2 regions of the Solibacillus sp. FSL K6-4121 genome follow, and region 2 is predicted to be linked to the other one. Evidence: a T-box and tRNA genes for the amino acid it is inferred to sense, from the RefSeq annotation. Region 2 holds a T-box; the other holds one or more tRNA genes.
What was found. A T-box is a leader RNA that pairs with one kind of tRNA and senses whether it is charged. The one in region 2 lies ahead of cysS (cysteine--tRNA ligase), so its partner is inferred to be a tRNA-Cys.
Positions count from the first base shown of each region.

Region 1: it has a tRNA-Cys gene. The T-box ahead of cysS (cysteine--tRNA ligase) is inferred to sense a tRNA for this amino acid. The anticodon was not compared.

Region 1 is NZ_JBBOCS010000001.1:270,673-274,063, forward strand. It holds gene nagB (glucosamine-6-phosphate deaminase) at 1-629, opposite strand, end outside; gene MHH95_RS01445 (hypothetical protein) at 852-1,229, opposite strand; gene MHH95_RS01450 (helix-turn-helix transcriptional regulator) at 1,229-1,432, opposite strand; tRNA gene MHH95_RS01455 (tRNA-Leu) at 1,674-1,755, opposite strand; tRNA gene MHH95_RS01460 (tRNA-Cys) at 1,804-1,877, opposite strand; tRNA gene MHH95_RS01465 (tRNA-Gly) at 1,882-1,956, opposite strand; tRNA gene MHH95_RS01470 (tRNA-Gln) at 1,967-2,041, opposite strand; tRNA gene MHH95_RS01475 (tRNA-His) at 2,057-2,132, opposite strand; tRNA gene MHH95_RS01480 (tRNA-His) at 2,172-2,247, opposite strand; tRNA gene MHH95_RS01485 (tRNA-Trp) at 2,279-2,352, opposite strand; tRNA gene MHH95_RS01490 (tRNA-Tyr) at 2,363-2,446, opposite strand; tRNA gene MHH95_RS01495 (tRNA-Thr) at 2,453-2,528, opposite strand; tRNA gene MHH95_RS01500 (tRNA-Phe) at 2,536-2,611, opposite strand; tRNA gene MHH95_RS01505 (tRNA-Asp) at 2,636-2,711, opposite strand; tRNA gene MHH95_RS01510 (tRNA-Met) at 2,715-2,789, opposite strand; tRNA gene MHH95_RS01515 (tRNA-Val) at 2,815-2,890, opposite strand; tRNA gene MHH95_RS01520 (tRNA-Glu) at 2,914-2,988, opposite strand; tRNA gene MHH95_RS01525 (tRNA-Ser) at 3,004-3,095, opposite strand; tRNA gene MHH95_RS01530 (tRNA-Asn) at 3,105-3,180, opposite strand; rRNA gene rrf (5S ribosomal RNA) at 3,194-3,309, opposite strand.
Region 2 is NZ_JBBOCS010000001.1:759,481-762,871, forward strand. It holds gene MHH95_RS03920 (Mini-ribonuclease 3) at 1-293, opposite strand, end outside; gene cysS (cysteine--tRNA ligase) at 294-1,697, opposite strand; T-box leader at 1,789-2,011, opposite strand; gene gltX (glutamate--tRNA ligase) at 2,083-3,391, opposite strand, start outside.

The DNA.
Region 1 (3,391 bases), 490 kb from region 2:
TCTTGCTTCGCTGCACCTGCAATTAGTAAGACAATCTTTTTTGATTTCATAATTGTTTTAATACCCATAGTAATTGCATGTGTCGGTACATCATTGATCGAGTCAAAGTAAATTTTATTCGCTTCACGTGTAGACTCAGCTAATTCTATAACGTTTGTCCCTAATTCAAATGGTGTTCCTGGCTCATTAAAACCAATATGTCCATTAACACCAATACCTAAAAGCTGAATATCAATATTCCCTGCTTCTTCAATCATTGCATCATAATCCATTGCTGCTTTTTCAATATTTGCTGCATTACCTGTTGGTAAGTAAATATTTTCCTGCTTCATATCAATATGATTAAATAAGTTGTGGTCCATATAGTAATGGTAACTTGCCTCATTTGATGGATTAATACCAATATATTCGTCCAAGTTAAAGGACTTAGCATGAGCAAAGGAAATATTCCCTTCCTTATATATTGATACTAGTTCTTTATAAAACCCTTCAGGTGTACTTCCAGTTGCCATCCCAAAAACAGTTTTACTATTTTCCTTTAACTGCTCTACAAAAATACTAGCAGCAATTTTGCTCATTTCATCATAATCTGTCGCTTCAACCCATTTTAAATTTGTTACAGCATTCATTCATTTCCCTACTCCCTATGCTTATATAATTCAAATAAAGTAAATTTCATTTTAAGTTCCTTACATCAATACGTTAATTTTATAGCATAAAATTTTAATATGCTATATAAAACAGTTCACATTTTCTTTTAAAAAATACGATTTACCTTTAATTGTACCCATATAATTTATTAATATGTTAGGAATGAATTTCAAGCCGGAAAAAGGGTAGGACATTATAAACTAGTACTTTTTTGCATAATAAACCATATTTAAAAATACGACTGAAATATATAATGCAATGAATAGTGATAACACTTGAAAGGCTGAAACATTTAGAGGAGACAATGGGTTAAATATCAACATTAATATAATGGCAAATATCACTCCCCAAAAATAACTAATGTATGTTGCACGTTCTCGAATCTTTTGAGCACGTTCATCCTTTGCTGCAAAGTGAGGTTCTAAATAAGCTAAACTAAACGCCATAATTGAAAGGGCAACTACCATTAATGCATCAGGAAACTTGCCTGAAAACATATGAGATCCATTAATCAAAATACCTATTAAAAGCATAAAGATACCGATAAACAAATAGAATGACCTGTTTCCAGTGACCATTATTGATTGTCCTCCTCATAAATAAATATATCCTCAATGTGACAATTAAACTGACGGGCTAACTTAAATGCCAATGTAATGGAAGGGTTATAACGTCCCTTTTCCAAAGAAATAATGGTTTGCCTAGAAACTTTTAAATTTTCAGCTAAACCATCCTGTGATAAACCGTACCGTGTACGTAAATCCTTAATATTATTTTTCATTTTTACCTACCTAACGTAAAGTATATTTTACGTAAAGCTAACTTTACATCTAGTATACAGTAAAAGTGAATAATTGTAAGCACAAGAACCAATTCTTCTAATTTTTATTGTTAGTTCTAAATAAATTATAAATTAATATAACCCTTAAATATTTTAGAGCTATAACGAACGAAAACACCCTCAAATCCTGTTTCAAGGATTTGAGGGTGTTTTAATAGTTGTTCTAACTTGAACAAAATGATACCGATAGCCGGGGTCGAACCGGCACTCCAGAAGGAACCGGATTTTGAGTCCGGCGCGTCTGCCAATTCCGCCATATCGGCAAAATAAAAAAGGGTAAAAAAAAACCGGAATTACCGATTAATTAAATATGGAGGCGGCAACCGGATTTGAACCGGTGATAAAGGTGTTGCAGACCTGTGCCTTACCACTTGGCTATGCCGCCATATTGGAGCGGAAGACGAGGTTCGAACTCGCGACCCCCACCTTGGCAAGGTGGTGTTCTACCACTGAACTACTTCCGCAAAAAAAAAATGGCTGGGGAACCTGGATTCGAACCAGGGCATGACGGAATCAAAATCCGTTGCCTTACCGCTTGGCTATACCCCAAAGCTTTTAATATAATGGGGCGACTGATGGGAATCGAACCCACGAATGCCTGAACCACAATCAGGTGCGTTAACCACTTCGCCACAACCGCCACTATATTATAATTTTAACTCTTAAACCTAAATAAAAATGGGGCGACTGATGGGAATCGAACCCACGAATGCCTGAACCACAATCAGGTGCGTTAACCACTTCGCCACAACCGCCACTATGTTATTTTTAAGTTTTTGAATTAATTGGCAGGGGCAGTAGGAATCGAACCCACACTGACGGTTTTGGAGACCGTAGTTCTACCTTTAAACTATGCCCCTATTAAAAGGATGGTGGAGGGGGACGGATTCGAACCGCCGAACCCTAAGGAGCGGATTTACAGTCCGCCGCGTTTAGCCACTTCGCTACCCCTCCAGGTAATGGTGCCGGCGAAAGGAGTCGAACCCTCGACCTACTGATTACAAGTCAGTTGCTCTACCAACTGAGCTACACCGGCAAAAATATGGTGGGTTTGGACGGAATCGAACCGCCGACACTTAGAGCTTCAATCTAATGCTCTACCAACTGAGCTACAAACCCATATTATATGTAGTATTTTAAAAATGGCGGTCCCGACCGGGATCGAACCGGCGATCTCCTGCGTGACAGGCAGGCATGTTAACCGCTACACCACGGGACCATTTGGTTGCGGGGACAGGACTTGAACCTGTGACCTTCGGGTTATGAGCCCGACGAGCTACCACTGCTCCACCCCGCGACAATACTATATGATTTAATTTGAATGGTGGAGGATGACGGGCTCGAACCGCCGACCCCCTGCTTGTAAGGCAGGTGCTCTCCCAGCTGAGCTAATCCTCCATGCTGGATATTGATGAAATGAATGGTGACCCGTACGGGATTCGAACCCGTGTTACCGCCGTGAAAGGGCGGTGTCTTAACCACTTGACCAACGGGCCATTTTAATAAATGGCTGGCGGAGAGTAAGGGATTTGAACCCTTGATGCAGGGTTACCCGCATACACGATTTCCAATCGTGCTCCTTCGGCCACTCGGACAACTCTCCAAGAGTTAATGGCTCCGAAGGCAGGACTCGAACCTGCGACCTGCCGGTTAACAGCCGGATGCTCTACCAACTGAGCTACTTCGGAATATTTCTATACAGCCTAGCGACGTCCTACTCTCACAGGGGGAAGCCCCCAACTACCATCGGCGCTAAAGAGCTTAACTTCCGTGTTCGGTATGGGAACGGGTGTGACCTCTTTGCCATCATCACTAGACTATTTTTCCAGAAAGACCTTATTTATTATACCACACTTTCCTTATTTGGCAAGTGTTTTTTATAATAAATTCATTCTTTCA
Region 2 (3,391 bases):
TATGTTCGGACATCCGTATTTTTTGGAACAGAGCCTGATTTGGCATTGCGCCCTCTACGGAAAACGGCTTGTTCTGCTTCCGTCAAATAATTTTCGTCAATCATGCGATGTACGATGTTTGATTGAGATTTGGCCGAAACATATTTTGTCGCTTCTTTATGCAATGTATTTGGCTTTGCGCGACCAGATAAAATTAAATATTCCCGAATTCTTTGTTCAAGCACGGCGTCCCCCATATAGGCGAGCGCCAGTGCATTTAACTGTATGACATCATGCGGTGTTAAGTTTTGCATCTATTGTCCTCGTTTCCAGCGCGTTCCTTGACGAGTATCTTCCAGCACAATATCCATACTTAACAATTGGTCACGAATTTCATCTGACCGTGCGAAATCTCTGTTTTTACGGGCTTGGTTACGCTCTTCAATCAATGCCTCTATCTCTTCGTCCAATAAACCAGCTTCAATTTTCACTTTAATTCCCAATACTTCTCCAATTGCATCAAACATATTTAATATCGCTTGCAACACAGCTTTATCCGTATTAGTTTCTTTTAAATAAACATTGGCAATATGTGATAGTTCAAACAACGCCGAAATCGCATTTGCTGTATTGAAGTCATCATTCATTGCATTTTCAAAATCAATTTTCACTTGATTAATTTTCTCAAGCCATTGCTCGCTGTCATCCCCTAAGCTTGCCGATAATGCCAAACGGTGCTCAGCATTTGCATAAGAAGTACGAATACGATCTAATCCGTTTTTCGCAGCTTCCACTAAATCTTGTGCGAAGTTGATTGGGTGACGATAATGAACCGACAACATAAAGAAACGTAGTACTTGCGGATCGATTTGCTGACGAATATCATGCACTAATATAAAGTTACCGAGAGATTTTGACATTTTTTCATTATCAATATTAATATAGCCATTATGCATCCAATAACGTGCAAATGTTTTATCATTATGCGCCTCTGATTGCGCAATTTCATTTTCGTGATGAGGGAATGTTAAATCCTGCCCTCCTGCGTGAATATCGATTGTATCACCTAAATGCTCACGTGCCATAACAGAACATTCAATATGCCAACCCGGGCGTCCTTCTCCCCACGGAGAGTCCCATTTAATTTCCCCTACTTTGGCTGCTTTCCATAAGGCAAAATCTAGCGGGTCTTCTTTCTTTTCGCCTGCTTCAATGCGAGCGCCGACTTTTAAATCATCGATTGATTGGTGGCTTAACTTTCCATAGCCATCGAATTTACGTGTACGATAATAAACATCGCCTTGAGATTCATATGCATAACCTTTCTCAATTAGCACTTTAATAAATTCGATAATATCGTCCATATGCTCTGTTACACGTGGATGGGCATCCGCTTTTTGGCAACCTAATGCAGTAATGTCTTCAAAATATGCAGCAATGAAGCGGTCTGTTAATGCCGACGTTTCTTCTCCCAGCTCATTGGCAGCTTTAATAATTTTGTCATCAACATCGGTAAAATTCGATACGAATTTCACTTCATAGCCGGCATATTGGAAATAGCGTCGTACCGTATCATATACGATGACTGGACGTGAATTTCCAATATGAATGTAATTGTATACAGTAGGACCGCATACATACATTTTCACTTTGCCATCCTCTAATGGAATAAAGGGCTCTTTTTGTCTCGTTAACGAATTGAAGATTTGAATACTCATTTTGCCGCTCCTCTTTATAAACGTTCTTTTTTTAATTAACTGTTCACTTTTTATTTCTACAAAAAAGCGTCTCCATCACCTAGTTGAAGGTGACAGAGACGCTATACGCGCGGTTCCACTCTGGTTGAAAAAATACGAATACTTTTTCCGCTTGAAAGTCCTATAACGGGGACAAATCGATTTAACCTACTACAATTTCAGTTAAATACTCGAAGGTGCATTTCAGCTTTGCCTTAACCTAGATCACTTTCAGCCGGTGATGATCCTCTCTAATAAGGTATGCGCCGCGTACTTCTCCTTCTCAACGCGCTAACATTATATACAATTTAAACTCATTTTACATTTATTTTCTGAAAAATCAATCATTAATATTACCCTTAGATATCTATTCAGCAAACTTTCCGACACGGGCAATTGTTTTTTCCTTGCCAATTAGGGCAATGGAATTCGGTAATTCCGGTCCATGTGTTTGACCAGTCGTCACAACACGGATCGGCATGAATAGGTTTTTACCTTTTACACCTGTTTCTTTTTGCACGGCTTTAATAGCCGCTTTAATTGAGTCTGCATCAAAGGATTCTAAAGTTTCTAACTGAGTTTTAAATGCAGCCATAACAGTTGGCACTGTCTCACCTGCTAATACCTCGTTTGCTTCTTCATCATATGCAATTTCTTCTGTGAAAAATAGGCTCGATAATTCTACAATTTCTGCCCCGAAGCTCATTTGCTCATGGTAAAGTGCGATTAAATCAGAAGCCCATACATGTTGCTCTTCTGATAACTGTTCTGGTAGTAAGCCTGCTTTTTGTAAGTGTGGCAATGCTAGTGCAACAACCTCTTCACGAGACATTTTTTTAATATATTGGTTGTTCATCCATGTAAGTTTTGTTTTATCAAACATAGATGGTGATTTTGATAAACGCTTTTCATCAAAAAGCTTAACAAGTTCATCATGAGAAAAGATTTCCTCTTCTCCTTCTGGAGACCAGCCTAGTAAGGCAAAGAAGTTAAACATTGCTTCTGGTAAATAACCAAGTTCTTTATATTGCGTAACGAATTGAATAATTGATTCATCACGTTTCGATAATTTTTTACGCTCTTCATTTACGATTAATGTCATATGTCCATATTGTGGATATTCCCATCCGAAAGCATCAAAGATCATCATTTGTTTTGGCGTATTCGATAAATGTTCTTCTCCTCGGAATACATGCGAAATTTCCATAAAGTGGTCATCTAATACAACAGCATAGTTGTATGTTGGAATTCCATTTGCTTTCACAAGAACCCAGTCACCGACATCCTTTGATTCAAATGATACTTCACCGCGCACTAAGTCAACGAAGTTATATGTTACATCTGCTGGTACACGCATACGAATTGTATATGGCTCGCCTGCTGCTTCTTTTGCTGCAACTTCTTCTGATGTTAAGTGACGGCATTTCCCGCCATACATTGGAGCAGCAATACCCTTCGCTTTTTGCGCGTCACGCTCTGCTTCCAACTCTTCTGATGTACAGAAACATTTATATGCTTGACCTGATTCCAACATCTTTTCTGCATGTTCTTTATATATATCCAGTCGCTCCATTTGACGATACGGCGCATATGGACCACCAATATCCACTGACTCATCTGGTGTAATACCTAACCAACGCAAGTTATCAAGTTGAGAAGCTTCTCCACCTTCTACA